DNA from 3 places in the Geodermatophilus sp. Leaf369 genome. Region 3 is predicted to be linked to each of the others. Evidence: predicted binding sites of a transcription regulator. Region 3 holds the regulator's gene; each other region holds the start of a gene.

Region 1 (10,056 bases), on a different contig from region 3:
GCCACCTGCTCGTGGACTACCGGGCCGTGGTCCCCGATTGATCAGCGGCGGAGGCGTCGGCGCAGGGCCTGGATCGGGTTCTCCCGCGGCTCGGGTCCCGGCACGGGCACCGGGGTCTCCGCCGCGGCCGCGGCGCGCTCGTGCAGCCGGGAGCGGACGTCGTCGGCGGAGTAGGCGCGGCGTTCCCGCTCGTCGCGGGCGATCACGACCCCGGTGGCGGCGACCCCGGCGATGCCGGCCAGTCCGATGAGCTTTCCCAGGGTGTCGCGGCGCATGCCCGGCACGGTAGCGGCGCCCCCTAGCGTGGCCGCGTGTCCCCGCTGGTGAGCCGCCCGAACCGACCCACCCCGCTGACGCTGGACGCGGCGGTCGACCTGACCCGCACCGGCGACGTGTGGCTGTTCCGCGGGGTCTCGGTCGCCGATCGGGCGATCCAGACGCTGACCAACGCGCCGGTCAACCACGTCGGCATGGCCGTGGTGCTCGACGACCTGCCGCCGCTGCTGTGGCACGCCGAGCTGGGCAAGTCGCTGCCCGACGTGTGGACCGGCACCCACCAGCGGGGGGTGCAGCTGCACGACCTGCGGGACGCGGTGACCGTGTGGCGGCAGGAGTACGGCCAGCGGGCATGGCTGCGGCAGCTGGTCGGCCCGGCCGACGACGGCGGGGTCACCCCGGCCATGGAGGACGCGGTGCTGCAGACCATCGCCCGGCTCGACGGCCGACCGTTCCCGACCACGTTCCGGCTGGCCCGGGGCTGGGCGTCGGGACTGGTGCAGAAGCACACCTCGGCCGAGACGGTGTTCTGCGCCGAGCTGGTCGCCGCCACCTACACCGCGATGGGCCTGCTCCCCGGCGACCAGCCGCTGAACTCCTACGACCCGGGCAGCTTCTGGTCCGGCGACCGGCTCGAGCTGGTCGACGCGACGCTGGGCCCGGAGGTCACGGTCGACGTACCGACCGGCTGACCCCCGGGCTCGCGGTCAGCGTGCGACGGTCTCCAGCAGTGAGGCCTCGGTGGGGGTCCAGCCCAGCTCGGTGCGGGCCTTCCCGCCGGTGGCCTGCTGGTCGAGCAGGAGCGCCTCGCCGAACAGGCCCAGCCGCTCGTTGGTGGCCTCGTCGGAGGTGCCGACCACGCGCAGGCCGGCGGCCTCGCCGATCTCGCGGACGGTCGGGTTCTGGCCGCTCACCCCGAGGTAGGTGCTGCCGGCCGGGGCGTGGGTGAGCGCGAGGGAGTAGAGCCGGCCCAGGTCGGCGGCGTGCACGGTGGTCCAGTGCTGGTCTCCACTGCCGGGCAGCTGGGTGGCCCCGTCGTCATCGGTCGGACCGCCGAGCACCACGCCGGTGATCCCGGTGACCTGCCCGTCCTGGGTGGCGTAGACGATGCCGGGCTCGATCAGCACGGAGCGCAAGCCGTCGCGGGCGGAGGTGACCCGCTCGTCCAGCGGCTGCCGCCAGGCGGTGAGCTGCGGTGCGGCCCGCGGGGTGTCCTCGTCGATCTGGCCCGAGCCGTGCACCCAGCAGCCGCCGGTGTGCAGGTAGGGCTTGCCGCTGTTGGCGATCGCGCCGAGCACCGCGTCCAGGAACGCCTGGTCCACGTCGGCGCTGCTCTCGTCGCCGGGGGAGGCGGTGTGGATGACGCCGTCGGCGTCGACGGCCTCGCGGGCGACGAGGTCGGTGTCGGTGAGCTCCCCGCGCACGGCGGTGGCGCCGGCGGCCTCGACCGCGGCGGCGGAGGCGTCACTGCGGGCCAGCGCCCGGACGGTGTGCCCGTCCGCGAGGAGGGCGGTGAGCACGTGGGATCCGACGAGACCGGTTCCACCGGTGAGGAAGACGTCCATGGCCGGGTCAATCGCTCTCGGCCTGCAACGATTCCCGGACGCGGTAGGTCGTCTGCACCATCCCGCCGCCCAGCACCTCGGTCGAGACGTGCTCGAGCTCCACGTCGCGGGGCAGTGGACCGAACAGCGAGGCACCGGACCCGATCAGCACCGGTACCCGGGACAGCGTCAGGGTCTGGATCCGGCCCCGGGCCAGCAGCTCGCGCACGGTGCGCCCGCCGTCGACGTAGACCCGGCCGACGCCCGCCGCGTCCAGGGCGTCGATCGCGTCGTCGACGGTGCGGTGCACGGCGGCCAGTCGCGGATCGGCGTCGTCGGCCACGGTCGTGCTCAGCAGGTGCAGGGGCTTGCCCTGGTAGGGCCACTCCTGCTCGCCGGCGATGACGTCGTAGGTGCCGCGGCCCATCAGCAGGGCGTCGATGCTGTCGACGAAGGGGGTGAACCCCGCGTCGCCGGCGTCCTCCCCGCTGCCGGAGAGGAAGTCGAGCGAGTCGTCGTCGCGGGCGATGAAGCCGTCGACGCTCATGCCGAGGAAGACGTGTCCGGTGAAGGTCATGACCGCACTCTGGCAGGGGCCTCCGACAGTTCCGGGCGCCGCCTGTGGACAACGGTCCGCTGTCCACAGGTGGGCGCTGACCAGCAGGAACTGTCGGTGCTCGAACATATGATCGAACACATGTCGACGATGGAGAGCCCGGTGCGGGAGCTGGCCTGGTTCCCGCCTGTCGTCACCTCGGGCGGGCCGCTGGGCGAGGTGCAGCGGGAGGCCACGGCCATCGGTCGGGCGACCGCAGCACAGGCACGGGCAGTGGCCGAGTTCGCAGCGCTGCGGTCGGCCTCCGCCGACCGCCAGCCGGGAGAGCCGGGCTGTGCCTCGGCGGAGACGCGGGCGGCTCGACCGCGGGTGCTCGCGGAGGTCAGTGAGTGGGCGGCGCAGGAGCTGGTGGTCGCCCTGCAGATCACCCAGCACGCTGCGCAGGCCCTGCTGGTCCGGTCGTTGACCCTCGTGCACCGGCTGCCCGCCACGCTGGAGGCCCTGGAGGGCGGGGTCATCCACCCGGGCCACCTGTGGGCGTTCACCGAGCGGGTCGGGGCGATCGAGGACCCCGGTGTGCGCGCCCGGGTCGAGCGCGAGCTGCTCACCTGGATGACGGGTCGGGTGACCACACCGTCGCAGCTGACCGAGCGGGCTCGGGTGCTCGTGCTGCGGCACGACGCCGTGGGGGCGGCGCAGCGGTTGGCGGCGGCGGTCCGTCGGCGGGGTGTGTTCTGCTCGGCCGGCCGGGAGGACGGTCTGGAACAGCTGAACGCCGTGCTGACCACCCCAGAGGCACGGGCCTGCCTGGATGCGCTGGGGCGGTACGCCGACTCGATCGACGACGACCCAGAGTCGCGCACCCGGTCTCAGAAGATGGCCGACTGCCTGGTCGACCTGATCCTGCGGCCCGGCGAGACCGGCCTCCCGGTGGTGACCGCGCAGCTCACGATCGTGGCGCCGGTAGAGACCCTGGCCGGCGGCGACGAGCCAGGCGAGGTCGACGGGCAGGTGGTGCCGGCCGAGATGGTGCGGCACCTGGCCCGCGCCCTGGGGTTGCTCGAAGAGGTGCCTCCCGTGGCCGCGGAGCGCGCGGTCGACGACGAGCAGTGTGCCGGCGTGGTCGCAGGCACGGAGTCGCCGCCGGACCAGGCGCCGCTCAGGACGAGCGCCGCCTCCGAGGGCGAGGGGCCTCCGGGCTGGGCAGCGGCTGATGCTGCGGTACAGCGGGCGGGGGAGGCGGTCGAGCGCGCCCGGGGGCAGGTGTCCCGAGCCCGAGCCGCGGTGGTGGCGGCCGAACGCGCTGCCCGTCGGACCGAGGAGCAGCACCGGTCGTCGCCCGCAGGTGTGGTGGGCCGGGCCCGGACCAGCGTGCAGGCGATGACCGGAGCGCGGGCCGCGCTCCAGGACGAGATCGGCGACCTGCTCCGCCGGACCGGAGGGGGTGGGCTCGCCGACCGGCCGCGGGTTGCCGTGGTGGACGCGCTGAACGGGACCCTGCTCGCGCTGACCGGCGCCCCCGAGCTGCGTCGGGTGTCCTCGTGCGGCCGCCCGCGCTGTGTCCGTCGCCCGGAGCTTTGCCCGCATGACCTGGTCGACCGGCCCGGCCTCACGCCACCGGGCGCCACTGACGGGTACCGGCCGGGACGGGCGCTCGACCGGTTCGTCCGGGCCCGCGACCGCCGATGCCGGTTCCCGGGGTGCCGTCGCCGGGTGCCCCGCGGCGGGGAGCTCGACCACGACCGCCGCTGGCCGGAGGGGCCGACGGCGCAGGACAACCTCACCGGCTACTGCACCGGTCACCACCGCGGCAAGCACCAGGCGCCGGGGTGGCACCACCAGCTGCACCCGGACGGGCGGCTCACCGTCACCACCCCGACGGGGCTGACGACCACGACGGGACCACCGCCCTGGCCGCACACCGCCCCACCGACGGGAGGTGACCATGACCGGCCACCGTTCTGACCCGGTGGCGCGCGCCTCAGACTGGGGCCAGCTGCCGGTCCAGCCGCAGCTCGCGGTCGCCCGGGGCGGCGATCGAGTCGTCATGGGTCACGCAGACGACCACCCGGCCGGCCAGCGCGGTGCGCAGGTCACGGACCAGGGCTGCGGCGGTCGGCGGGTCCAGGTGTGCCGTCGGCTCGTCGAGGAGCACCACGTCCCGGTCGGCCAGCAGCACCCGGGCCGCGGCCAGGCGCCGGCGCTCTCCTCCGGACAGTGCCGTCCCACCGGCACCGACGGGGGTGTCCAGGCCGGCGGGGAGGCCGTCGACCAGCGGGCCGAGACCGGCTGCGGCCAGGGCGCCCCGCATCTGCGGCTCGGTCACCGTGCCGCGCGGGCCGGCCACCGCCAGGTTCGCCCGGATCGAGGAGGCGAAGACGTGCGCCTCCTGGGGCAGCCACGCCATCGCGGCACGGATGTCGTCGCCGGTCAGCGTCGCGGTGTCCACCCCGGCCAGGTCGTACCGGCCCGACCGGGGACGCAGCGCCGCCAGCAGCGTGGCCAGCAGCGTCGACTTGCCGGCACCCGACGGACCCCGCACCACCAGCCAGCCCTCCCGGTCGGCCACCAGCGACACCTCCCGCAGCACGTCGGGTCCACCGGGCCAACCGGCGGTCAGGTCGGAGGTGCCCAGCTCCGTCACCGGGGTCGGCGCAGGGGCGGGGTGCACCTGGTCGGCGGCGACCGGTGCGGTCAGCACCGACTCGACGCGGGCGCGGGCGTCGGCCCAGGCGCCCCGGCGCTGGAGCGCACCGACCAGCCCGGCCAGCGGCTCGGCCAGTGCCAGTGGCGCCAGGGCGAGCACCGCCACCACGGGGCCGGTCATCCCCGCTGCCCAGCCCAGACCGGCTCCCACGACGGCGGCCAGGCCGCTCGCCAGGGACACCACCCCGCCCGACAGCGCACCGGCCCGCACCCCGACCCGGGCGGCCGCGGCCTGCCGGCCCGCCAGCGCCTCGACCTCGGCCACCACGACCCCCTGCGCGCCGTGCACCCGCAGATCGGCGGCACCGTCGAGCAGGGTCGCGGTCTCCCGCAACGCGGTCACCCGCAGCTCGGCCTCGGTCCGCGCGATGCCGGCATCGACCCGGCGGTGCAGCGCCCACACCACAGCGACCCCGACGGCCAGGACCGCCAATACCCCGGCCGCGGCGGTCGGCTCGACCAGGGCGAGCGCCCCGGTGGTCACCAGCACGGCGGCGCCGGCCACCGCCGGCGGGGTCAGCACCCGCACCGACAGGTCCTGCAGCAGACCGACGTCGCCGACCACCCGGCCCAGCGCGCTGCCGGGGGTCCGTTCGGCGGCGATGCCCTGCCGGGCCAGCGCGGCCCAGACCCGCACCCGGGTGGTCTCGGCCAGCCGGAGCGCGGCGTCGTGCGCGGTCAGCCGCTCCCACCAGCGCAGCAGCGCCCGGGCCAGCCCGAAGCCGCGCACCCCGGCGGTCGCGACCAGCAGCGTCAGGATCGGCGGCATCTCGGCCGCCCGGAGGATCAACCAGCCCGACAACCCGGTCAGGGCGACCCCGGCCAGTGCGGTCAGGGTGCCGGCCGCGACAGCCCGGGTCAGCGCGGCCCGGGGCCAGGACAGCGAGCCGGCCGAGGTGACGGGGGCGGCCGTCGTGGGGGAGGCCTGCTGTACGGCCATGACGGGCGCCGGGGACGGTGCAGGGGCAGTGGTGGGACGGGCGGCGGTTCCGGTCCCGGCCAGCCGCACCGTCCGGTCGGCCAGCGACGCCAGCACCGGGTCGTGGGTGACCAGCACCGTGGTCACCGTGCCGCGCAGTCCGGCGAGCACCCCGGCGACCAGGGCGGTGGCCACCCCGTCCAGGTGCGCGGTCGGCTCGTCGAGCAGCAGCAGCGACGCCCCCCGGCGCACCCGCACCAGCGCGCGGGCGACCGCCACCCGCTGCAGCTCTCCGGGCGACAGCGTCGTGCAGCGGCGGCCGGCCAGCTCGGTGCCGCCGACCCGGGCCAGCGCCTCGACCACGAAGGCCTCGGCGACCACGGCGTCCAGCGGGTCGTCCCGGGACACCAGCGCGTGCAGCCGCAGCTCGTCGGCCACCGTCTCGCCCACGGTCCGTGGGTGCTGCGGGACCACCGCCACCGATGCCGGCACCCCGGCCAGCGAGCCGGCGACCGCTGCCGACGGGGCGAGCGACCCCGCCAGCGCGGCCAGCAGGGTCGACTTGCCCGATCCCGACGGCCCGGCCAGCGCGACCAGCTCGCCCGGCGAGACGGTCAGCGACGTCGGCGGCAGGGCGGGCACTGCGCGGCCGGGGTGCGTCACCGCGAGGTCGGTGACGGTCACGGCAGCACCGCGGGGGTCGTCCGCCTCGACGGCCGGCCGGGGGGCCGCGGCCGGAGCGGCGAGTACCGCGCGGGCCTCCCCGGCGGCCTGCCCCGCGTCGGCGTTGGCGTGGAAGGCCTGGCCCAGCGCCCGCAGCGGGGCGAACGCCTCCGGGGCCAGCAGCAGCGCGGTGAGCCCGACGGCCAGCCCGACGTCGCCCTCGACCAGCCGGATGCCCACGGTCACCGCGACCAGCGCGACGGACAGGGTGGCGATCAGCTCAAGCACGAGCGCCGACAGGAACGCCAGCCGCAGCGTCGCCGTCGTCGTCGTCCGGTGCCGGGCACCCAGCTCCTCCAGCGCGGCAGCCTGGTCGGCGGCCCGGCCGAGACCGGTGAGCACCGGCAGACCGCGGACCAGCTCGGCGACGTGCCCGGCGATCCGGTCCAGTGCCCGCGCGGCTGCCGAGGTCTGGTCGGCGGTGTACTTCCCGACCAGCACCATGAACACCGGCACCAGCGGCAGCGTCACCGCCACCAGCACCGCAGAGAGCAGGTCGGTGCCGGCCAGCACGAGCAGCAGCACGGGCGGCACGACGAGGGTCTGCGCGAGCGCGGGCAGGTACGTCGCCAGCGCCGGGCCCAGGTCGTGCAGCCGGGTGGTGGCCAGCACCGCAGCCGGCCCGGTCCCCCCGGCGGCCTCGACCGCCGCCGGGGAGGAAGCCAACCGCTCCAGCAACGCGGAGCGGAGCGCGTCCTCGCTGCGCCGGGCGTCCCGGGCGGCCAGCACCTCGCCCAGCGCACCCGCCGCGGCCCGCACCAGCGCACCGACGGCGGCCAGCGCGAGCATGGACAGCGGGGAGCCCCCGGCGACGATGCGGCCCAGCGCGTGCGCCAGGCCCGCGGCGAGCAGCACCAGCCCGCCGGTCTGCAGCACCGCCACCACCGCGGCCCGGACCAGCGCCGCGCGCACCCCCGGCACGCCCTCCAGCGGGCCGAGCGGGCCCCGGCTCACGCGGCGGCCGTCTCGTGCTCGGGCTCGGCCGTCAGCCGCTTGCGGAACACCCAGTAGGTCCAGGCCTGGTAGCCCAGCACCACCGGCAGCCCGAACCCGGCGACCCAGGTCATCACCGTCAGCGTGTAGTCGCTGACCGAGGCATCGGAGACCAGCACGTCGAAGGCCGGGTCGATGGTCGAGGGCAGCACCACCGGGAACATCCCGGCGAACACCGTGGCCGAGGAGGCCAGCAGCAGCACCGCCCAGCCGGCGAACGCCTGGCCCTCCCGGCCCACCTTCAGCCGCGCCCAGGTGACGACGACGGCCAGCGCCGCGACCACCCACAGCAGGCCGGTGACGAACGAGCCCGAGCGCAGCTGCACCAGCCCGGCCCAGGCCAGCAGGGGCAGTGCACCCACCGGGGCCAGCCGGAGTGCGAGGGAACGGGCCCGCACCCGCAGCTCGCCGTCGGTCTTCAGCGACAGGAACAGCGCCCCGTGCACGAGGGAGAACGACAGCACCGCGACCGCGCCCAGCAGCGCCGGCCACGACCAGCCGGCGAACGGCCCGCCCACCCGGATCCCGCCCTCACCGATCGGCAGCCCCAGCGTGGTCGCGCCCAGCGCGGCGCCGATCCCGCCGGCTGCGACGAGCGAGCCGCCGACGATCACCCGGGTCCAGGCGGCGTCCCAGCGCGGGTCGTGCGAGGAGTGCCGCCACTCGAAGGCCACCGCCCGCACGATCAGCCCGACCAGCACCAGGACGAACGGCAGGTACATCGCCGGCAGCCAGGTGGCGTACCAGCCGGGGAAGGCGGCGAACACGGCCCCGACCGCGGTCACCAGCCACACCTCGTTGCCGTCCCAGAGCGGGCCGATGGTGCGCAGCATGAGGTTCCGGTCGGCGGGCTTGCGGCCGAGCACCGGGAGCAGGGCCGCGACGCCGAAGTCGAAGCCCTCCAGGAGGAGGAAGCCGGTCCAGAGCACCGCGACGGCGACGAACCAGAGGGTCTGCAGGTCCATGACGGGACTCCCGATCAGTGGGCGAACTGGAGGACGTCGTCGCTGGCGTCGTCGTCAGCGCGGGGTGCGTCGTCCGGCGCGGCACCGGTGCCGACGCCGGGAGTGGGGGTGGTGTCGCCGTCCGTCACGCCCTTGCGGACGAACCTGGTGATCAGCCCCAGCTCGATCACCGCGAGCGCCCCGTAGAGCACGCCGAGGGTGATGAGCGACGTCCAGACCTCGGCCGCGGAGATGCCGGGGGAGACCGCCTGGGCGGTGAAGAAGTAGACCTGCTCGGACACCGGGACGTCGGGGTTCGGGTAGACGACGAAGGGCTGGCGGCCCATCTCGGTGAAGATCCAGCCCGCGGCGTTGCCCACGAACGGGGCGCCGACCGCGGCGAGGGAGCCGTAGACCCCGATCCGGGACGTCGGCACCCGGCCGCGCCGGGTCGCCCACAGCGCGTAGGCAGCGACACCGGCGGACACCGCGCCCATCCCGATCATCAGCCGGAAGCCCCAGTAGGTGACGGCCAGGACCGGCGTGTAGTCGATCGGCTCGCCGGCCTTGTCGCCGTAACTCGGGTCGTCGGGGTAGGTCGCGCCGTAGGTGTCGGCGTACTGCTCCTGCAGCTCGTTGACCCCGGGCACCGGCGAGGAGAAGTCGCTGTGGGCCAGGAACGAGAGGATGTACGGGATCGTGATCGAGTGCACGTCGTCGCACTCGTTGCTGCCCAGCTTGGAGAAGGCGAACAGCGAGAACGACGCCGGCGCCTCGGTCTCGCAGAGCGCCTCGGCCGAGCTCATCTTCAGCGGCTGCTGCTGGTACATGAGCTTGCCCTGCCAGTCACCGGTGAGGGCGACGAGCGCGAACGCGGCCAGCGAGACGTAGCCGCCGACCCGCACCGACCGGCGCCACACCTGGTGGTCGACCTCGTCGCGCGGCCGGTCGGCCAGCGCCCGCTTGCGCAGGTGCCACAGGCCGACGCCGACCAGCAGGCCGCCGGCGACCATCAGCGAGGCGACGATCGCGTGGCTGAAGGCGGCGAGAGCGGTGTTGTTGGTCATCACCGCGAAGAAGTCGACCTGGCGGGCCCGGGGCTCGCCGCTGGAGGTGTCCAGCACGACGCCCACCGGGTGCTGCATCCAGGAGTTGGCCGCGATGATGAAGTACGCGCTGATGATCGAGCCGATGACGGCGGCCCACAGCGTGGCCAGGTGCAGCTTCTTGGGGATCCGGCCCCAGCCGAAGATCCACAGCCCCAGGAACGTCGACTCCAGGAAGAACGCCAGCAGCGCCTCCAGGGCCAGCACCGAGCCGAACACGTCGCCGACGAAGCGGGAGTAGGCGCTCCAGGCGAGTCCGAACTGGAACTCCTGGACCAGTCCGGTGGCC
Region 2 (10,056 bases), on a different contig from region 3:
CCCACAGCCACTGCTGCAGCGGCTGCACCAGCCGCTCGGCCGGGGTGACCGCAAGCTGCCGGGGCCAGGGCGAGACCAGGTCCAGGTCGTGCGCGTCGAGCAGCGCCACCGCGGCGGCAACGGCGTGCGGGGCGAGCCGGACGTCGGCGTCGAGGAACACCAGCACGTCGACGTCGCCGGCCCCGGCCGCGCCCTGGGCGCAGGCGGCCGGCTTGCCCAGCCACCCGGCCGCGGGCGGGGTGGCCGTCCGCACCTCGACGCCGTGCGCCCGGGCGATCGCGGCCGTGCCGTCGGTGGACCCGTCGTCGACCACCACCGTGTGCAGGTGGGGCACCCCGGTCTGGGCGGCCACCGACTCCAGGCAGCCCGTCAGGGTGGCCTCCTCGTCCCGGGCCGGGACGACGACCCGCACCCGGTGGCGCACCGGCGGTCCGCCGGCCGCCGGCCGCCGGAGCAGTGCGGTGTTGACCACGGCGTGCACCGCCGTGGCCACGCTGATCCCGGCGAGCAGCGCGACCGGCCTCACCGGCGGGTGCGCTGCCGGGCGAGTGCGACGAGCACCGGTACCGCCAGCACGACGCCCCAGGCGGCCGAGCCGGGCAGGTCGAGGAACGCCGCGTGGGCCAGGGCCCCGCCCAGGGTCATCCAGCCCAGCACCAGCATCGGGGCGCCGTCCCCGAGCCGGGGCGCGGTCCGGGCGGCCAGCGCGTCCAGGGCGGCCATCGTCACCAGCCCGGCCAGCAGCCAGCCGGCCAGGTTCGTCAGCGGCACGGTGTCGATCCCGGGCAGCCCCGGGGAGGGGTGCGCCCAGGTCCAGTAGCCGGCCTGGACGAGCTGGGGGTCCAGCACGACGTCCCAGGCGGCGAAGACGGCAGCAGCGGTGGCGATCCGGCCCAGCCGGTGGGCAGGCACCAGCCGGCGGGCCAGCAGCCAGCTCGGCCAGGCCATCATCAGCCACGCCAGCGGCACCAGGAACGGCACGCCGAGCAGCGTCGGGCCCAGCGCGTCGGAGTACGTGTAGCTGCCGTACGGGAACCCGGTCGCCAGCCCGACCGCCTCGAACAGCACCGAGGCAGCCACCACCACCCCGAGCACGCCGAGCCCGGTGCGTGCGCCCCGCGAGACCCAGGCGTGTGCCACCGACAGGGCCGACCCGAGCAGGACGATCGTCCAGCTCACGACGTCCCGGCCGCCGCCCCCGGCGAGCGGGTAGGCGATCGCGGCCAGCACCAGCGCTCCGGCGAGCACCCACGGCACCCGGGCCGCCGTCGGGTGGGCGGTGCGCTGGTCCAGCGTCGTCACCGGCGGGTGAGCCGCTTCGTCAGGCGGCCCAGCCGGGACCGGTCGCCCAGCACCACCCGGGCCGCCGTCCGCCCGGAGTTGCCCGAGACCCCGCCACCGGGGTGCGTGGAGGCCCCGGACAGGTACAGCCCGGGCAGCCCCGGCACCCGGTGCCCGGAGAGCTCCGGGGTGGGCCGGAAGGCGAACATCGAGGCCAGGGACATCTCCACGTGCATGACGTTGCCCCGCACCAGGCCGAGCTCCTGCTCCAGCCGCAGCGGGGTCTGCACGTACATCCGCTGTACCGAGTCGGCGAACCCGGGGGCGTACCGGTCGACAGCCTCGATCAGCCGGCGGGCCTCGGTGTCGGCGATGGCGTCCCAGTCGGCGCCGTCGGCCATCGCGTACGGGTACCACTGGCCCCAGATCGTCACCACGTGCTGGCCCTCGGGCGCCAGGGTGTCGTCGCTGGCGGAGAAGCTCATGGCCAGCGGCACCGGCTCGCGCGGCACCTCCCCGGCCAGCCAGTCGCCGTGCGCCCGGGCCAGCTGGGCGCGGTCGGTGCACAGCAGTTGCAGTCCCTGTAACGAGTCCGCTGCCGACACCCCGGGGTAGCTGGGCAGGGCGTCGGTCTGGCAGCGGACGACCAGGCCGAAGCCGTTGCCCAACGGGGGCGCGGCGTCGGCCAGGGCGGGCGGTGCGTCGTCCCCGGCGATGGCCGCGGTGGCGCTCACGTGGCAGGCGGCGACGACGACGGGGGACTGGATCCGTCGTCCGGACTCGGTGACGACACCGGCGACCCGGCCGTCCTCGGTGATCAGCGACGCGGCACCGTCGCCGAGGGTGACCCGGCCGCCGTGCGACTCGAGCTTGGCGCGCAGCGCGCGGGTCAGGCCACCGGAACCACCGACCGGGTGCCCGGGCGGGGTGGTGTGCAGCAGGGCCGCCCAGCCGACCATGGCCGCGGTGCCGGGCTCGGACATCGGGGGTCCGGACTGGGCGCCGAACCAGGCCAGCGCCGCCTTGAGGCGCTCGGAGGAGAACCACCGGTCCAGCAGGGCGTCGCCGGAGCCGAGGAAGTCCGTCGCCAGCTCACCGCCCGCCGTGCGCGGTCGACCCTTCGCCGGCGCCCCGAGCGGCCACAGGTGGCGCACCAGCCGGGCCGGGCTGGGCCGGTCACCGAAGGCCTGGACGACCTGGGCGCTGCGGGGGCCCCAGACGCCGACGAAGCGGCGGTAGGCGGCGGCGTCCTCGGGCCCGCAGGCGGCCTCGATGGAGGCGCAGGTGGCGTCGAGGTCGACGGAGAACACGATCGGGCGGCCGTCGGGCCCCTCGCTGCCCGGCGCGGTGGCCGGGGCGAAGCCCCACGGGTCGCAGTCGACGTAGCGGAGGCCGTGGGCGGCGAGGTCGAGCTCCTCGACGATCCCGGAGTGCCGGATGATCACGTGCGCACTGGAGCCCCGGTCGACGTGCACGCCGGGCCAGCGTTCCACGGTGGAGACCGCCCCACCGAGCACGGTGTCGCTCTCGACCACCTCGACGTGCAGGCCGGCCTCGGCCAGGTGGCAGGCGGCGACCATGCCGTTGTGCCCGGACCCGATGACGATCGCGTCGGCGGTGTCAGACATCGGCGGGGGTGCCCAGCGGCAGGCGGGCACCGAGGATCGCGAAGGGCCGGGCGTCGCCGGGGAAGTGGTAGCCGCGGGCCAGGTCGACGAAGCCGTCGGCCTGGTAGAGCCCGAAGGCCTTGGTCGGGGAGTCCGGGGTGCTCAGCAGCGCGGCGGGGTGCGGCAGGTCGGCGACCAGGGCGTGCAGCAGCTGGCGACCCAGGCCCTTGCTCTGGTGCTCGGGGTGCACGTGCAGCTCGCAGACCTCGAAGGCGCCGGGCAGCCAGCGCTTGGCGGTGCGCCGGTCGAGGGCGTGCCGCACCTGGTCGTGCCACCACTGGCCGGGCGCGACGAGGTAGCCGTAGCCGAAGCCGACCAGCTGCTCGCCCTGCGGGGTCTGGGTGAACGCGCCGACCGCACGGAAGCCCGAGCGCTCGGTGTGCTGCACGGCGTAGCCGTACCGGCCGGCGACGACGGAGTCCCCGTAGCCCATCGCGGCGCCGTAGATGGCCAGTGCCTCGTGCAGGTGGTCGCGCATCCAGCGGGTGGGCAGCTCGACCACCCGGGTGGCGGGGACGGTGTCGGTCACGGGGTGCGGGCCTCATCGGGTGCGGGGGCGGGTGGGTCGAACGGTGCGGCGACCTCGGCCGGGGTGCCGGCGGTGATCGCCAGCAGCTCGTCGTAGCTGGTCGGGAAGACGGTGTGCGGGTGGCCGGCGGCGGCCCAGACGACGGGGTGGCGGGCGAGCTCGACGTCGACCAGCGTGCCGATCGGGTGCGGGTGCCCGACGGGGGCGACCCCGCCGATCGCCTGGCCGGTGTGCCGCCGGACGAACTCCGGGCTCGCCCGGCGCACCTCGCGGACCCCGAGCAGGCCGGCCACCATCCCGGTGTCCACCCGGTGGGCGCCGCTGGTCATCACCATCACCGGGTTGCCGTCGACGTCGAAGACCAGGCTGTTGGCGATCGCCCCGACCCCGACGCCGAGCTGTGCCGCGGCCGCGGCGGCGGTGGGTGCGCTGTCGGGCAGCTCGCGGACCGCGTCGGCGGCACCGTCGGCGCCGGCGGCCCGCAGCTGCGCGAGGACCTCGGCCACCCGGGGGTGGTCAGCAACGGTCATGACCCGAGTCTCCCACCGGTGTCCCCGGTGCCGCCGGTCGCACCGTGCCCGTGGGGAGACCGCCGGCGCAGCAGCAGGGCCGCCTGGGGCGTGGTCTCCCGGGGGCCGGCGGGACGGTCCCAGCGGGTCACCGGCTCGAAGCCGGCCCCGTCCAGCACGGCGAGCAGCTCCTCGGGGTGCAGTCGCCAGACGTCGAGGTCCACCGCGCGGCCGTAGGCCGACGTGCGGCGCAGGTGGGCGGTGCCGACCTGGAAGGCCACCAGCAGGTGCCCGCCGGGCCGGAGCACCCGGGCCAGCTCGGCGGTCACGACGGGCCGGTCGGCCGGGGCGACGTGGATCAGGCAGTACCAGGCCAGGACGGCGGAGAGCTGCCCGTCGGGTTCGTCCAGGGCGGCCAGGTCCCCCGCGGCGAACGCGATCCCGGGGTGGTCGCGGCGCGCGACGGCGACCATCCGGGGGGAGAGGTCGACCCCGCGCACGTCGACCCCGAGGGCGTGCAGGTGACCGGTGGTGCGACCGGTGCCGCAGCCGGCGTCGAGCACCGGACCGTCGACCACGGCGACCAGCGCGTCGAGCACCCGGCGCTCCCACGGCTGGCCGGTCAGGTCGCGGCCCACCAGCCGGGCGTAGGGCTCGGCGACGGTGTCGTAGGCGCGGCGCACGCGTGCTGTCGGGTCGTCCACGAGCCCACTGTGGAGGAGGGGTCCGACAGTCGCGCCGGGTGTCCACAGGGCACGCGCGCCGGCTTGACGCCCGCCGGGGCGCCGTGGTCTGCTCGTCGTGTTCGAACAGGTGTTCGAACAGCCGGTGGGGAAGTCGGCTGGGGTGCAGGAGGGCGGAGTCTGTCATGAGCCGTGTGCTGCTCGGCGCGGGAGGCCGCGTCGGTGAAGAGGTGCAGGTCGAGCAGGGTCCGCTGGGGCCCGTGCAGTTCTGGCGGGCGGGCAGCCGGCACGAGGTCGGCGAGCTGCTCGACCACTGGGTCGAGACGTCCCCCTGGTGGCAGCGCGGGGCGGCCACCGGTGGCGGCGGAGGCGCCTCGGCCGACCTGGTGGCCACCCGGCAGGTGTGGCGGCTGGAGGCGGTCCGTGCCGGCCGGTCGCAGACCAGCTTCGCCGGGGTGTTCGACCTGTCGTGGGAGCCGGCCGAGAACTGCTGGCTGCTCGTCCGGGCGCACGACTGATGGGCGCGGTCCGGGTGCTCTCACCCGCCCAGCTCGAGCTCACCCCGCCGTTGCCGCCGGCTGCCTCCCAGCTGCTGGGGCAGGCCCACCGGGGGCTGGCCGAGGCCGCGGTCTGCCCGGACGCGGGGTGGCGCTACGCCACCGCGCACCTGGCCGCACTGCGCGGGGCCGCCGCGGTGCTGGCCGCCCGCACCCGTCCCGAGTCCGGCCGGCGCCGCCCCCGCAGCGCCTGGGTGCTCATCGGCCAGGTCGCCCCCGAGCTCGGTGAGTGGGCCGCGTTCTTCGCCGCCGGTGCGGCCAAGCGCGCCGCCGCCGAGGCCGGGCTCTCCCACGCGGTCACCGAGCGGGAGGCCGACGACCTGGTCCGGGACGCCGGTGCGTTCCTGGCGGTCGTGGAGACCACCCTCGGCCGCCCGGTCTCCGCCGATGCCGCCCGTCCCGCGCCGCCCGCGGGTGCCGGTGCCGTGGTCACCCGGCTGTACCCCGACCCGACCGCCCCGTGAGCGACCCCTTCGTCCACCTGCACGTCGCCTCGGGCTACTCGATGCAGCACGGCGCCAACCACCCGGCCGACCTGGTCGCCCGGGCGGTCGACCACGGCATGGGCGCCCTGGCCCTCACCGACCGGGACGGTCTCTACGGGGCGGTCAAGTTCGGGCTGGCCTGCCGGTCGGCCGGGATCCGGCCGCTGTTCGGGGTGGACCTCGCCGTCGACCCGCTGGCCGGGGGTGAGCCCGCCGACCTGCGGGCACCGTCCGGCCCGCTCCTGCCCGGGGGGCGGCTGCCCCCGGCCGCGGCCCGCCCCGCCCCGGGGCACGGTCGGGCGACCCCCTCGGCGTCGGCGCGCACCGGGCGCCGGTCCCCGGCCCGCGGTGGGGCCAGCGTCGACCCTCGGCACCCCCGGGTGGTGTTCCTGGCCCGCGACGGCGCCGGCTGGCGGTCGTTGTGCCGGCTGACCAGCGCCACCCACCTGGCCGGCACCCGCGGCGAGCCGGTCAGCTCGCTGGCCCTCGCCGCCGAGCACTCGACCGGGTTGCTGGCGGTCCTGGGGCCCGGCTCCTCGGTGGGCCGCGCGCTGCTGGAGGGCCGGGCCGACCTGGCACGGGCCCGCCTCGACGCCTGGCGCGAGGTGTTCGGGCCCGGGCAGCTGGTCATGGAGGTCGTGCACCACCGCGGCCGCGGTGACCGCGGCCGGGCCCAGGCGATGCTCCGGTTCGCCACCGAGGCCCGCGTGCCGGCGGTGCTCACCAACGCGGTCCGCTACGTCGACGCCTTCGACGCACCCACCGCCGACGTGCTCGACGCCGCCCGCCGGCTGGTGCCGCTGGGGGAGCGGCACGTCGACCGGCGCACCGCCGAGGGCCACCTGAAGTCGGGCAAGGAGATGGCCGAGGTCGCCCTGGACCTCGTCGGGTCCGACCGGGACGCCGGCCGGCTGCTGCTGGACACCACCGCCCGGGTCGCCGAGCAGTGCGTGGTCGACGTCCGCGACGACCTCGGCATCGGCACCGTCCGCTACCCCGAGCTCGACGTGGTCACCAGCCCGGCCGAACGGGGGATGGGCCCCTCCCAGGTCCTGCGGGCGCGGTGCCAGGCCGGCATCGGGCGCCGCGGGATGGTCGACGGTCTCGAGGTCCAGCAGCGGCTGGACGAGGAGCTCGAGGTCATCGACCACCTGGGCTACCCGTCCTACTTCCTCACCGTCGCCGACGTCGTCGACCTGATCAAGAGCCTGCGGGTGCGCGCGGCCGCCCGCGGGTCCGGTGCCGGCAGCCTGGTCACCTACCTGCTGGGCATCTCCGACGTCGACCCGATCAGGTACGGGCTGCTCATGGAGCGGTTCCTCTCCCCGCTGCGCCACCAGCTGCCCGACATCGACATCGACGTGGAGTCCGCCCGCCGGATGGAGGTCTACGACGCGGTGATCGACCGCTTCGGGGCCCAGCGGGTCAGCTGCATCTCGATGATGGACACCTACCGGGTGCGGCACGCCATCCGCGACGTCGGCGCGGCCCTCGGGCTGCCGCCGGGGGAGATCGACGCGGTGGCCAAGGCCTTCCCGCACGTGCGGGCCAACCAGGTGCACGCCGCGCTGCGCGACCTGCCCGAGCTGCGCGCGGCCCGGTTGGGCTCGAAGCGCTCCGGCGGCAGCGGCGACCTGGACCTGGTGTTCGACCTGGTCTCCCGGCTCGACGGGCTGCCCCGGCACATCGCCCTGCACCCGTGCGGGGTGCTGCTGTCCGACGCGACCCTGCTCGACCGCACCCCGGTGGAGCAGAGCTACCTGGGCTACCCGATGAGCCAGTTCGACAAGGACGACGTCGAGGACCTCGGGCTGCTCAAGCTGGACCTGCTGGGCATCCGGATGCAGTCGGCGATCGCGCACGCCATGGACGAGGTGGCCCGGGTCGACGGTGTGGAGGTCGCCATCGACGAGGTGCCCCGCGACGACCCCACGACCTTCGAGCTGATCCGCAGCACCCGCACGCTGGGCATGTTCCAGATCGAGTCGCCCGGTCAGCGCGAGCTGGTCGGCAAGTTCGGGCCACGGACGTTCGAGGACGTCATCATCGACATCTCGCTGTTCCGGCCCGGGCCGGTGAAGAGCGACATGATCACCCCGTTCCTGATGGCCCGGAACGGCTGGCGCGACCCGGTGTACCCGCACCCCCGGCTGCAGCCGGCCCTGGAGGAGACCGCCGGCGTGGTGGTCTTCCACGAGCAGGTGCTGCGGATCGTCGCGGAGATGACCGACTGCGACCTGGCCAGCGCCGACGAGGTCCGGCGCGCCCTGGGGGAGAAGGACGCCCATCCCGAGGTCCGGGCCTGGTTCATGCCGCGGGCGCTGGAGGAGGGCTTCGACGAGGACGTGGCCGAGCAGGTCTGGCAGGTGCTGGTGGCCTTCGGGTCCTTCGGCTTCTGCAAGGCCCACGCCGCGGCCTTCGCGCTGCCCACCTACCAGTCGGCGTGGCTGAAGACCCACCACACGGCGGCCTTCCTGTCCGGGGTGCTCACCCACGACCCGGGCATGTACCCCAAGCGGCTGATCCTCGACGACGCCCGCAACTTCGGGATCTCGGTGCTCGGCCTGGACGTCAACGCCTCCACCGACAGCTACCGGGTCGAACGGGTCGACGGGGCCGACGGGGCCGACGTCGGGCGGGTGCTCGACGACGCCTTCGGGGACGGGACGCCCGAGGCTCCCGCCCGGACGCGTCCGGAGTGGATGCCGGCGGCGATGCCCGACCCGGCCCGGTACGGGATCCGGTTGTCCCTGGCCGACGTGAAGGGCATCTCCGACGACGAGCTCGCCCGGGTGGTCGCCGGACAGCCCTACCGCTCGCTGGCCGACTTCTGGAACCGTGCGTCGGTGTCCCGCCCGGTGGTCGAGCGGCTGGTGGTGGCCGGGGGGTTCGACTCCCTCTACGGGTTCGGGTCCCGGGACAGCGAGGGCGCCCGGCCCACCCGTCGCCGTGACGAGGTCACCCGGCGCGACCTGCTGCTGCAGATCGGTGAGCTGGACCGGTGGAGCCGCAGCGGTGCCCGGGCGAGCTCCGGCGGGCAGCTCAGCCTGGACCTGATGGGCGGGGGAGACCCCGCCGAGGAGGAGCCGGCGGGGTTGTTCGACCTGGCGGAGGACGACCAGGACGCCCCCGGGGTGGCGACGGTCGTGCGGTCGACCGGGCCGGCCAGCGGACTGCCGGAGTTCACCGACGCCGAGCGGGTGCGCGCCGAGCTCGAGGTCCTCGGGCTGGACGCCAGCCGGCACGTGGTGGAGGACTACCGGCCGTTCCTGGCCGCGCTCGGCGCGGTGCCGGCGGGGGAGCTGCTGGGCTGCCGGTCGGGGTCGGAGGTGCTGGTCGGCGGGGTCAAGGTGGCCACCCAGACGCCACCGATCCGGTCCGGTCGGCGGGTGGTCTTCGTGACCCTGGACGACGGCACCGGCTGCACCGACTCCACCTTCTTCGAGGACGTGCAGGGGCCCTACGCCGCGACGGTGTTCCACTCCTGGCTGCTGGTGGTGCGTGGGGTGCTGCGCCGGACCGGTCCGCGGGGCATCTCCATGCGGGCCACCGGGGCGTGGGAGCTGCCGGCGTTGTACGAGGCGTGGGAGGCCGGCGGGCTGGACGCGGTCGCCGAGCTGATGGCCACCCCCGCCGGGTTCACCGAGCAGGGCATCGCCGGGGCGGCGGCCTCGCGCAGTCCCCGCCCCGTGGTGGTCCGGCCGGTCCTGGTGCACCCCACCGGGTTCCGCATGTCGCCCTACGCCGACATCAAGCCCGCCGGGGAGGACTCGAAGGTGGCCCCACGCAAGCTCTGGCACTCCAGCTCGGGCAGTTCCGGGCACTGACGGCACGGACCCGGTCACCCTGCCCGCCCGCGGCTAGGCTGCGTCGGGTGCCGCCGTCTGAGTCCCCGCCCGCCACCACCCCGACCGGGGTCGCCGAGCCGCCGGTCCGCACCGCGGCCGTCTGGGCGGCGCTGGACCCGGTGGTCCGGGCCGGGTCGTTGCAGGTGCTCGACGTGGGCGGCGGGGCCGGGGTGTTCGCGGTCCCGCTGGCCCAGCTGGGGCACCACGTCACCGTGGTCGACACCTCCGCCGACGCACTCGCCACCCTCCGCCGGCGGGCCGACCTGGCCGGCGTCGGCGACCGGGTCCGTGGGCTGCAGGGCGACGCCGACCAGCTCGACGCCGTCCTCGACCAGGCCCCCGACGGTGGCTACGAGCTGGTGCTGGTGCACTCGGTCCTCGAGGTCGTCGACGACCCCGCGGCCACCCTCACCGGCATCGCCGCGGTCCTGCGCCCCGGGGGCACGCTGAGCGTCACCGCCGCCAACCGGGCCGGAGCCGTCCTCGCCCGTGCCCTG
Region 3 (10,056 bases):
GATGCCGGTCGTGTCGCAGTCCATCATGAAGCCGATCGTGCCGGTGGGGGCCAGCACGGAGGCCTGGGCGTTGCGCCAGCCGTTCTCGGCGCCGATGGCCAGGCCCTCCTGCCACTGCGCGGTGGCGGCCTTGAGCACGTCGGCGTCGTCGGCACCCACGGGGCGGATCGCGTCGTTGGCGGCGGCGTGCTTGCGCATGACCCGGGCGTGCGCCGAGGCGTTGCGGGCGTAGCCGTCGTAGGCACCGACGACACCGGCCAGCTCGGCCGAGCGGCGGTAGGCCGCACCGGTCATCAGCGAGGTGATCGCCGCGGCCAGGCTCTGGCCACCGCGGGAGTCGTAGGCGTGCCCGGTGGCCATGAGCAGCGCGCCGAGGTTGGCGTAGCCGATGCCCAGCTGGCGGTAGGCCCGGGTGGTGTCACCGATGGGCGCCGTCGGGAAGTCGGCGAAGCAGATCGAGATGTCCATCGCGGTGATGATCAGCTCGACCGAGCGGGTGAACCGCTCGGAGTCGAACGTGCCGTCGGGGCGCAGGAACTTCATGAGGTTCAGCGACGCCAGGTTGCACGAGCTGTTGTCCAGGCTCATGTACTCCGAGCACGGGTTGGACGCGTTGATCCGCCCGGTCTCGGGGTTGGTGTGCCAGTCGTTGATCGTGTCGTCGTACTGGATGCCCGGGTCGGCGCACTCCCACGCGGCGGTGGTGACCTTGCGGAAGAGCTCCTTGGCGTCCACGGTCTCGATGACCGAGCCGTCGGTGCGCGAGCGCAGTCCGAAGGGCGTGCCGTCCTCGACGGCCCGCATGAACTCCTCGTTCACCCGGACCGAGTTGTTGGCGTTCTGGTACTGGACGCTGGTGATGTCCCGGCCGCCCAGGTCCATGTCGTAGCCGGCGTCCCGCAGCGCGCGGATCTTGTCCTCCTCGCGCGCCTTGGTCTCGACGAACTCCTCGATGTCGGGGTGGTCGATGTCCAGCACGACCATCTTCGCGGCGCGACGGGTGGCGCCACCGCTCTTGATGGTGCCGGCCGAGGCGTCGGCCCCGCGCATGAAGGAGACCGGCCCGGAGGCGGTGCCACCGGAGGACAGCAGCTCCTTGGAGGAGCGGATGCGGGAGAGGTTCAGCCCGGCACCGGAGCCGCCCTTGAAGATCAGGCCCTCCTCGCGGTACCAGTTGAGGATCGAGTCCATCGTGTCGTCGACGGCGAGGATGAAGCAGGCACTGACCTGCTGCGGGCTCGAGGTGCCGACGTTGAACCAGACGGGTGAGTTGAAGCTGAAGACCTGGTGCAGCAGCATCCAGGTGAGCTCGTGCTCGAACAGCTCGACGTCGGTCTCGGAGGAGAAGTAGCCGTGCTCGCGGCCGGCCTCGGTGTAGGTGAGGACGACGCGGTCGATGAGCTGACGCAGACTGGTCTCGCGCACCGGGGTGCCCACGGCGCCGCGGAAGTACTTCGTGGTGACGATGTTCGTGGCGTTGATCGACCAGTCGGAGGGGAACTCGACCCCGCGCTGCTCGAAGTTGATCGAGCCGTCGCGCCAGTTGGTCATCACGACGTCGCGGCGCTCCCAGGTCACCTCGTCGTAGGGGTGCACCCCGGCGGTGGTGAACACGCGGGCGACCTTGAGGCCCTTGCGGTCGGTGGACTTCGCGGTCCTCTTGCGGCCGGACGAGATGCGGTCGGTGGTCTCGGTCAAGACGTGCTCCCCTGGCGTGGCGTGGCTGTGGTGAGGCGGTGGTGAGGCGGTGGTCGTGGCTCTGGTGGCGCTCTAGTGCGGTGGTGCGTCGGTCCCGTTCTAGCCGGGGGGTCCGACAGTCCGGGCGGTGTCGCCCGGGGCGGGGTCGTCGTCGGCAGCGGGACCGGAGCCGAGTCCGATCCGCTTCAACTCGCTGATCTCCTTCTCGAAGTCGGCGACCGACGTGAAGGAGCGGTAGACGCTGGCGAACCGGAGGTAGGCGACCTCGTCGAGGTAGCGGAGCGGGGCCAGGATGGCCAGCCCCACCTCGTTGCTGGGCACCTCGGCCGACCCGGTGGCGCGCACGGCGTCCTCCACCTTCGCGGCGAGGACCGCGAGCTGCCCCTCGTCGACCGGTCGCCCCTGGCACGCCCGGCGGACACCGGCGATCACCTTGCTGCGGTCGAAGGGCTCGCTGACCCCGCTGCGCTTGATGACCGCGAGCACCGGCTCCTCGACGGTCGTGAAGCGCCGGCCGCAGACCGGGCAGGACCGACGGCGGCGCGTCGTCGCGCCCTCGTCGGCCTCCCGGGAGTCGACGACCCGGCTGTCGGGGCTGTGGCAGAACGGGCAGCGCACCGGGGGTCTCCTCTCGGGTGTCGTGGACTCCCACGACGGCCGCCCTGTGCACGCTCCCGGGGACATCCGGTGGATGTCGGGGGGAGAACCTGTGGACGGGCCTGTGGATGGAAGAACATCTGTGTAACTACTAGATGTTGTGGTGAGAGTAGCCCCGCACCCCTACAGATACGCAACCCCTCCCGGGCGTGTCCTCTTCCCCGACTCCGTCGCGCCTTCGGTGGCACCCCGGGACGCCGGTCCTGCCCCACGCGCACCAGCCCGTGCACAGCTCCTGCCAGCACCGATGCCGCCCGGTCGGCACAACCGACCGACGCAGGCCCGCTGCCGCGTACCGCACCCGGACGCGACGGAGCCGGCCCACCCGGGACGGTCGTCCACCGGGGGCCGGCTCGATCCCGGGAGGCGCGAGGTCCCGGAGTGGCGTCAGGGCTCAGGGGACCTGCAGCACCTGGCCGGGCACGAGGGTCACGCCGTCCAGGTCGTTCAGCGACCGCAGTGCGTCGACGACCCCACGGGGGTCGGCGTCGGGGGCGATGGTGCCGGCGATGGACCACAGGGTGTCGCCCGGGGCGACCACGACACTGCTCTCCCCCGCCAGGGCCAGCCCACCACCGGCGGGCTGCCCGCCGAACACCACGGGGCCGGCGAGGGCCGCCAGGCCCAGCCCCCCGGCCACGACCAGCCCCAGCACGGCCCGACGACCACGCCGGGTCAACCGCAGCGGGGCCGGCCGATCAGCCACCGGGGGTCGACCGGCGACGGCGGGGCGACGCAACGGCACCACGTCGGCCCACTGCTCCGGCACCGGCTCCCGCACCGTCACGGTCGGGTCCTGGACCAGGCGGAGCACGGGCCCGACGGGCTCGACGACGCGGCGCGCGGCGACGCCGGCCTGCAGGGCGCGACCGGCCGGGTGGTTGCCGCGGACGGTCGGGGTGGTGCTCGAGGTGTTCGCCGTGGTGGCCATCGTGGTCGCTCCTGTCGCTCGCTCCGACGCCCGGGAAGGGATCGAACGGTTGTTCGATCGAACGTCTGTGCGGATGTCTACCCGAGGGGTCCGACAAAATCGAGGCGACACGGCGTGTCGTTCGAACACCTGTTTGAACGGAGCGGTTCGAGGCGTTACCGTCCGTGTTGATCACGACGGTCACCGTCGGCTGCGCGCCCTCCCCCGGGGGACGCCCGTCCGGCGGGCGTCCGACCGTCGGCACCGGACGAGCTGCGGGCACGCAGTCGGAGGAGGACACGTGGCGGTCGAGGGCGACACACCGGACGGCACGGGCGCCGTGAAGGCCCCCGCGGCGCGGAAGAAGACGTCCACCCGACGGGCCGCGGCGACCGCGGGGGCCGAGGCCACCCCCGGGGACGCCACCGTGCGCGAGTTCCCGGAGCGGGGCGAGGCCGGCGACGGTCTCACCCAGCGCCAGCGTCGGGTCCTGGAGGTCATCCGCGACTCGATCGACCGGCGCGGCTACCCGCCGAGCGTGCGGGAGATCGGCGAGGCCGTCGGGCTGTCCTCGGCCTCCTCGGTCGCCCACCAGCTCTCCGTGCTGCAGAAGAAGGGGTGGCTGCGCCGCGACCCCAACCGGCCCCGGGCCCTGGACGTCCGACTGCCCGGCGACCACCCGATGGCCGACGCGAGCGGTTCGGCGCTGGCCGGGTCCGGTGCCGCCAGCGGCGTCGACGACCCGCAGGCGCCGGTCCCCACCTACGTCCCCGTCGTCGGTCGGATCGCCGCCGGTGGACCGGTCCTCGCCGAGCAGGCCGTCGAGGACGTCTTCCCGCTCCCCCGCGAGCTGGTCGGCGAGGGCACGCTGTTCATGCTCAAGGTGACCGGTGAGTCGATGGTCGACGCGGCGATCTGCGACGGCGACTGGGTCGTCGTCCGGCAGCAGGCGAGCGCGGAGAACGGCGAGATCGTCGCGGCGATGATCGACGGTGAGGCCACCGTGAAGACCTACAAGCGGCGCGACGGGCACGTGTGGCTGCTGCCGCACAACCCGGCCTTCGAGCCCATCCCGGGTGACGACGCGACCGTGCTGGGCCGCGTGGTCACGGTCCTGCGCCGGCTCTGAGTCGACGGCCGGGTCCCGCCGCGGCGGGACCCGGCCCCGGGGAGGTCAGTGCCGGCGGCGGAGCTTGCCGGACGCCCAGACCAGCACGCCGGCAGCCAGCGCGGCGATCACCCCGGCCGTCCACGGCGAGAGACCACCGGAGGCGGTGCCCGGCTCGACAGCGGTCGCGGCGTCGGCCGGGCCGACCGCCGCAGCCGGGGACAGCGCACCGGTCGAGGGCAGCACGGTGACGGCCGCGGGCAGACCCTCGCCCGAGACCACCAGGCTGCGGGCATCGGCAGCGAAGGCGACCGCCTCGCCCTGGGGCGACTCGGGCAGGGCGACCCGGGCCGGGGCACCGGCCAGCGCGCCGGGGACGTCGGAGCCGACGAGCGGCCAGACGTAGGCGTCGGTGTAGGTGCGCAGCGCGATGAGCGCGCCGTCCTGGCTCACCGCGCCGCCGGTCACCAGCAGCTGCCCGGCCCGGCCCACCGGGCCACCGGGGGTGCCCGTCAGGGACAGCGCCAGCTCGGCGACCCGCTCCATGGGCACGGTCGCGGCGGGGTCGAGGGCGGCGGTCGGTCGGTAGACCCCGCTGACCCCCAGCACCTCCTTGGTGACCAGGTAGGGCGTGCCGTCGGGGGCCAGCAGCAGGGCCTCGGCGTCGTGGGGACCGTCGGGGTAGGTCAGTCGGTGCACCTGCGCGGTGCCGTCCGGGCGCAGCGCGATCAGCGCGACGGTCTCGCGGGACAGCCGGTTGTCCCCGGTGTCGGCGAACCAGACGGTGCCGTCGGCCGCCAGCGCCATGTCCTCGGGGTCGTAGGGGTCCACCGCGGCGGTCCGCTCACCGACCACGGCGCAGGAGGCGTCCAGCAGGTGGACCGTCACGGCGTCCCCGCCGTCGTTCATCACCAGCGTGGTGTCCCCGGACACCGCCATCCCGGAGATCTCCGGGAGTCGGGCGTCGGTCACCGAGCAGGGGGTGGCGGGCTCGCCGAAGGGGGCGAGGACCTCCTCGGCCGCGGCGGTGACGACGGCGGCCGACCCGGTCTGGGCCGCGGACAGGAAGGAGCCCGGCAGGAACGGCCCGGCGACGACGCCGATCCCCAGGACGGTCGCCACGAGGGCCCGCGGGCATCGCCCGGCGGGCTCAGGCAGTCGACCGACCGGCTCTGGCACGCACGAAGCGTGACATCACGACTGCGTCGAGTGCGTGCACCACGCCCAGCAGGACGAGTCCCACAGCAGCGCCGACGACCGCGTCGGTGACCCAGTGGAAGTCCAGGGCCACCATGGCCACTCCCGTCACGAGCGGGCCGAACACGCTGAGCACCCACAGGGCGCGCTGCACCTGCGCCGGCAGCCCGAACTCCACGGCCTGCCACCGCGCCACGCCCCACATCAGCACGGCGTTGGCGACGTGCCCGGAGGGGTAGGAGGCGCCGTCCCGGTGGAAGAACGAGCCCGGGTAGGCCGGCGCCGTCCGGCCGGTGCCGTACTTGAAGGCGTAGACGACCGCGGTCAGCAGCGCCAGGGCGACCAGCACCCGCAGCACCGGGACGACGGTGCGCCGGCGCCAGGAGATCCAGCCGACGAGCGCGACCAGGACCACCAGGATGGTGAAGCGCCCACCGGCCTGGGTGAAGACCCAGACACCCCAGTACACGTCGGAGTTCCGCAGGTCCCAGGAGCTGACGACCTCGGAGACCGTGAGGTCCATCCGCTCCAGCACGCCGCGGGACAGCAGGTCCGCGGTCACCACGGCGGTCACCAGCGCGGCGACGACGACGGCCCACCAGGCGGGGCGCCCGGTCCCGATGACCCCCGGGCGACGAGCCGCCGGGGGCGCGACGCTGGGGAGGCTCACGGGGTCAACGTACCGCCGCGTCGTGACCTGACCGTGACCGGCGCGGTGCACGGACCGGGCACCGGGCCCGGTCCGTGCACCCTCACGCCACCGGCGCGGTGAACTCCTCGAGCGCCGCGGCCAGCGCGCCGTCGACCCGGGCGTGCAGCCGGGTCCCGTCGGCGGAGAAGTCCTCGCTGAGGACCTCCCCGTCCTGGTGCACCCGGGAGACCAGGTCGCCCCGGTCGAAGGGCACCAGCACGTCGACGTCGACGTCGGGGTGCGGCAGCCGGGCGGCGATGACGTCGCGGAGCTCGGCCATCCCCTCCCCGGTCGCTGCGGAGACCCACTGGGCGCCGGGGAGCGCCTGGCGCAGGGCCAGCACGTCCTCGTCGTCCATCGCGTCGATCTTGTTGACGACGATGAGCTCCGGCACCGAGGCCGCGTCGATCTCGGCGAGCACCACGTGCACCGCGTCGATCTGGCCCAGCGGGTCGGGGTCGGAGCCGTCGACGACGTGCACCAGCAGGTCGGCGGCGGCCACCTCCTCCAGCGTGGAGCGGAAGGCGTCGATGAGCTGGTGCGGCAGGTGCCGGACGAAACCCACGGTGTCGGTGAGCGTGTAGTCCCGGCCGTCAGGCATCTCGGCCCGGCGCACGGTCGGGTCCAGGGTGGCGAACAGCGCGTCCTGGACCAGGACGCCGGCATCGGTGAGCTGGTTGAGCAGGCTGGACTTGCCGGCGTTGGTGTACCCGGCGATCGCGACCGAAGGGGTCTGGTTGCGGTCCCGGCCCGAGCGCTGGGTCGCGCGGGCGGTCGCCATGCCGGCGATCTCCTTGCGCAGCTTGCTCACCCTGGCCCGGATCCGGCGACGGTCGGTCTCGATCTTGGTCTCACCCGGACCACGGGTGCCGATGCCGCCACCGCCGGCGACCCGCCCACCGGCCTGCCGGGACAGCGACTCACCCCAGCCGCGCAGTCGCGGCAGCATGTACTGCATCTGGGCGAGCTCGACCTGGGCCTTGCCCTCCCGGCTGGTGGCGTGCTGGGCGAAGATGTCCAGGATCAGCGCGGTCCGGTCGACCACCTTCACCTTGAGGATCTTCTCCAGCTGGTTGAGCTGGCCGGGGGTGAGCTCGCCGTCGCAGATGACGGTGTCGGCGCCGGTGGCCGCCACGATCTCCCGGATCTCGGCGGCCTTGCCCGACCCCACGTACGTGCCGGCGTCGGGCTTGTCCCGCCGCTGGCTGACGGCCTCGAGCACCTCGGAACCGGCGGTCTGGGCCAGCGCGGCCAACTCGACGAGGGAGCGGTCGGCGTCCTTCGCCGTGCCCTCGGTCCAGACGCCCACCAGGACGACGCGCTCCAGGCGCAGCTGGCGGTACTCGACCTCGGTGACGTCGGTGAGCTCGGTGGACAGCCCCGCGACGCGGCGGAGCGCCCCGCGCTCCTCCTTGACGTAGGAGCCGGTGGTCTCGTCCGGTTCGTCCCACTGCCCGCGCGGGGCCGGACGGCTGTCCCCCGCGGTCTCGGTCGGGAGCGGCGTCACGGCGGCCTTGTCGGCGCGTGCGACGGCGTCCTCGAGGACGGCCCGGTTCTGTGCTGTGGTCATCGTCTCCCAGCGTGTCATGCCTCGGCGGTCCGAGGCACCTGACTTCCACAGCGCACAACACCGCGCCGGGCGGGAGTCATCCCTCGGGGTGCACCCCGAGGTAGACCGACCACCGGTCGCCGTCCTCGTCGGGGGTCCGCCGGGCCCACCGGTCGAGCAGCCCGTACAGCTCGTCGAAGAACTCCTCCCGGTGCTCGGGGGTCAACCGCAGACCGAGCCGGGTGCTGCGGAGCTCGCGCTCCCCCACGGCCGCCACCTCGCCCAGGAACGCGCCGAGCACCGGGTCCTGGTCGGCGACCGGCGACCCGGAGAAGTCCAGCTGCCAGGACCGCCCGGTGGCCCGGTAGGGCACCTCGCGGGCGCCCCGGGCACCGCGCCGGGGCTCCTCGGCGACCAGGAAGCCGGTGTCGACCAGGGTGCGCACGTGGTGCAGCACCGAGGCGGGGTTCCGGTCGAGCCGGGCGGCGATCTCCCGGTTGGTCAGCGGCCGGTCCAGGCACAGCCGCAGGATCCGCAGCCGCACCGCCGAGGCCAGCGCCCGGGCCTCGGCGTCGGTGGCCGGACGACGCTCGCCCCACTCCCTGGACTCCATGCGGGGAGCGTAGCGACGCGCCGGGAAAGTGATTGACTCTTCCCAATCACTGGGTGCAGGCTGCCGCCCGTGACCCGCAGCCTCTGGCACCACCGCGACTTCCGGCAGCTCTGGATCGCCGAGACGGCCAGCCACGTCGGCACCCAGGTCGTCGGCGTCGCGCTGCCCGTCGTCGCCGTCGCGGTGCTGGACGCGACCCCGCTGGAGATGGGCGTCCTCACCGCGCTGGAGACGGCGGCCTTCCTGCTCATCGCCCTCCCGGCCGGCGCCTGGGTGGACCGGTGGCGTCGCCAGCGCGTGCTGGTGCGGGCCGACGTGGTGCGCGCCCTGGCGCTGGTGACCATCCCGGTGGCCTACCTGCTCGACGCCCTCACCCTCGGCCAGCTGTACCTGGTCGCGGCGGTGGTCGGCACCGCGACGGTCTTCTTCGACGTGGCCTACCAGAGCTACCTGCCCTCGCTGGTCGACCGCAGCCAGCTCACCGACGGCAACGGCAAGCTCGAGGTCAGCCGCGCCGTCGCCCAGGTCGCCGGGCCCGGCCTGACAGGCGTGCTGCTGCGGGTCCTGGCGGCGCCACTGCTCATCGTGGTCACCGCCGCGGGCTACCTGCTGTCGGCCTTCTTCGTCGGCCGGATCCGGCACGTCGACGTGGTCCCCGACCGCAGCACCCGCCGGCGGCTGCGGGTCGAGATCGGCGAGGGGCTGTCCTTCGTCGTCCGGCACCCGCTGCTGCGCCGGATCGTGGCCTGCACCGGCACCGGCAACCTGTTCGGCTCCATCACCGGGACGCTGCTGGCGATCTACGTCCTGCGCACCCTGGGGCTGGCCGAGTCGACCCTGGGACTGGTGCTCTCGGCCGGGGCGGCCGGTGGACTGCTGGGCGCCTTCACCGCCGCCCGCTTCGCCCGCGTGGTCGGGGAGGGCCGGACCATCCCGCTGTCTGCGGTCGGCTTCGGGCTCTTCGCCGCTCTCACCCCGCTCGCCGCCTCGGTCGAGGGTGCGGCCCGGGTGGTGCTGCTGGTCGGCGGCAGCATCGGGGTGAGCTGGGCCGTCGTGGTCTACAACGTGGTGCAGGTCAGCTTCCGGCAGCGGCTGTGCCCGCCGGCGCTGCTGGGCCGGATGAACGCCTCGGTCCGGTTCATCGTGTTCGGGACGATGCCGGTGGGCGGGCTGCTCGGCGGCGTGCTGGGGACGGCGCTCGGCGTCGTCCCGGCCCTCTGGGTGGCGGTGGCCGGCCAGCTCCTGGCCGCCCTGCCGGTGCTGCTGAGCCCGCTGCTCGGGATGCGCGACCTGCCCGACGCCCTCGACGCGACGTCGGACGAGGCGGTCAGCCCAGCCACTCCGGGCTGAGCGTTCCGCTGCTGACCACCACGGCGGGGCCGGACAGCACGGTCGTGCGCTCGTCGACCTCGACGGTGAGGCGTCCCCCGGGGACGTCGACGACGACGGTGCCGGTGCTCCTCCCCCCGGCCTCCAGGGCCGCCCAGGCGGCGGCGCAGGCGCCGGTGCCGCAGGAGCGGGTCTCCCCCACCCCGCGCTCGACCACCCGCAGCCGCACGTGGGCCGTCGTCCCGGCCGGGCCCTCCTCGGCGCCGAGCACGTTGACGAACTCGACGTTGACGCCCTCGGGGAA

The links. The regulator LexA, encoded in region 3, represses DNA repair genes until DNA is damaged. The targets are predictions, from matches to a motif close to TCGAACANNTGTTCGA.
Region 1: a site for LexA is predicted at 2,498-2,513, ahead of ASG36_RS18030 (HNH endonuclease signature motif containing protein). Genes of this name have one in related genera too.
Region 2: a site for LexA is predicted at 4,792-4,807, ahead of ASG36_RS21690 (DUF6504 family protein). Genes of this name have one in related genera too.

What each region holds. Positions count from the first base shown of each region.
Region 1 covers NZ_LMQA01000004.1:350,378-360,433, reverse strand. The annotation lists gene ASG36_RS18055 (dihydrofolate reductase family protein) at 1-41, shown strand, start outside; gene ASG36_RS18050 (hypothetical protein) at 42-275, opposite strand; gene ASG36_RS18045 (hypothetical protein) at 312-968, shown strand; gene ASG36_RS18040 (NAD-dependent epimerase/dehydratase family protein) at 984-1,841, opposite strand; gene ASG36_RS18035 (dihydrofolate reductase family protein) at 1,849-2,397, opposite strand; gene ASG36_RS18030 (HNH endonuclease signature motif containing protein) at 2,518-4,341, shown strand; gene cydC (thiol reductant ABC exporter subunit CydC) at 4,358-7,678, opposite strand; gene cydB (cytochrome d ubiquinol oxidase subunit II) at 7,675-8,682, opposite strand; gene ASG36_RS18015 (cytochrome ubiquinol oxidase subunit I) at 8,697-10,056, opposite strand, start outside.
Region 2 covers NZ_LMQA01000001.1:261,418-271,473, reverse strand. The annotation lists gene ASG36_RS01300 (glycosyltransferase family 2 protein) at 1-526, opposite strand, end outside; gene ASG36_RS01295 (carotenoid biosynthesis protein) at 523-1,302, opposite strand; gene ASG36_RS01290 (NAD(P)/FAD-dependent oxidoreductase) at 1,299-2,909, opposite strand; gene ASG36_RS01285 (GNAT family N-acetyltransferase) at 2,902-3,477, opposite strand; gene ASG36_RS01280 (YbaK/EbsC family protein) at 3,474-4,007, opposite strand; gene ASG36_RS01275 (class I SAM-dependent methyltransferase) at 4,004-4,690, opposite strand; gene ASG36_RS21690 (DUF6504 family protein) at 4,855-5,187, shown strand; gene ASG36_RS01265 (SAV_6107 family HEPN domain-containing protein) at 5,187-5,690, shown strand; gene ASG36_RS01260 (DNA polymerase III subunit alpha) at 5,687-9,538, shown strand; gene ASG36_RS01255 (bifunctional 2-polyprenyl-6-hydroxyphenol methylase/3-demethylubiquinol 3-O-methyltransferase UbiG) at 9,586-10,056, shown strand, end outside.
Region 3 covers NZ_LMQA01000007.1:49,484-59,539, reverse strand. The annotation lists gene ASG36_RS21255 (vitamin B12-dependent ribonucleotide reductase) at 1-1,698, opposite strand, end outside; gene nrdR (transcriptional regulator NrdR) at 1,798-2,316, opposite strand; gene ASG36_RS22465 (LysM peptidoglycan-binding domain-containing protein) at 2,750-3,286, opposite strand; gene lexA (transcriptional repressor LexA) at 3,693-4,394, shown strand; gene ASG36_RS21235 (hypothetical protein) at 4,440-5,495, opposite strand; gene ASG36_RS21230 (phosphatase PAP2 family protein) at 5,524-6,240, opposite strand; gene hflX (GTPase HflX) at 6,323-7,831, opposite strand; gene ASG36_RS21220 (transcriptional regulator) at 7,908-8,423, opposite strand; gene ASG36_RS21215 (MFS transporter) at 8,493-9,773, shown strand; gene dapF (diaminopimelate epimerase) at 9,751-10,056, opposite strand, start outside.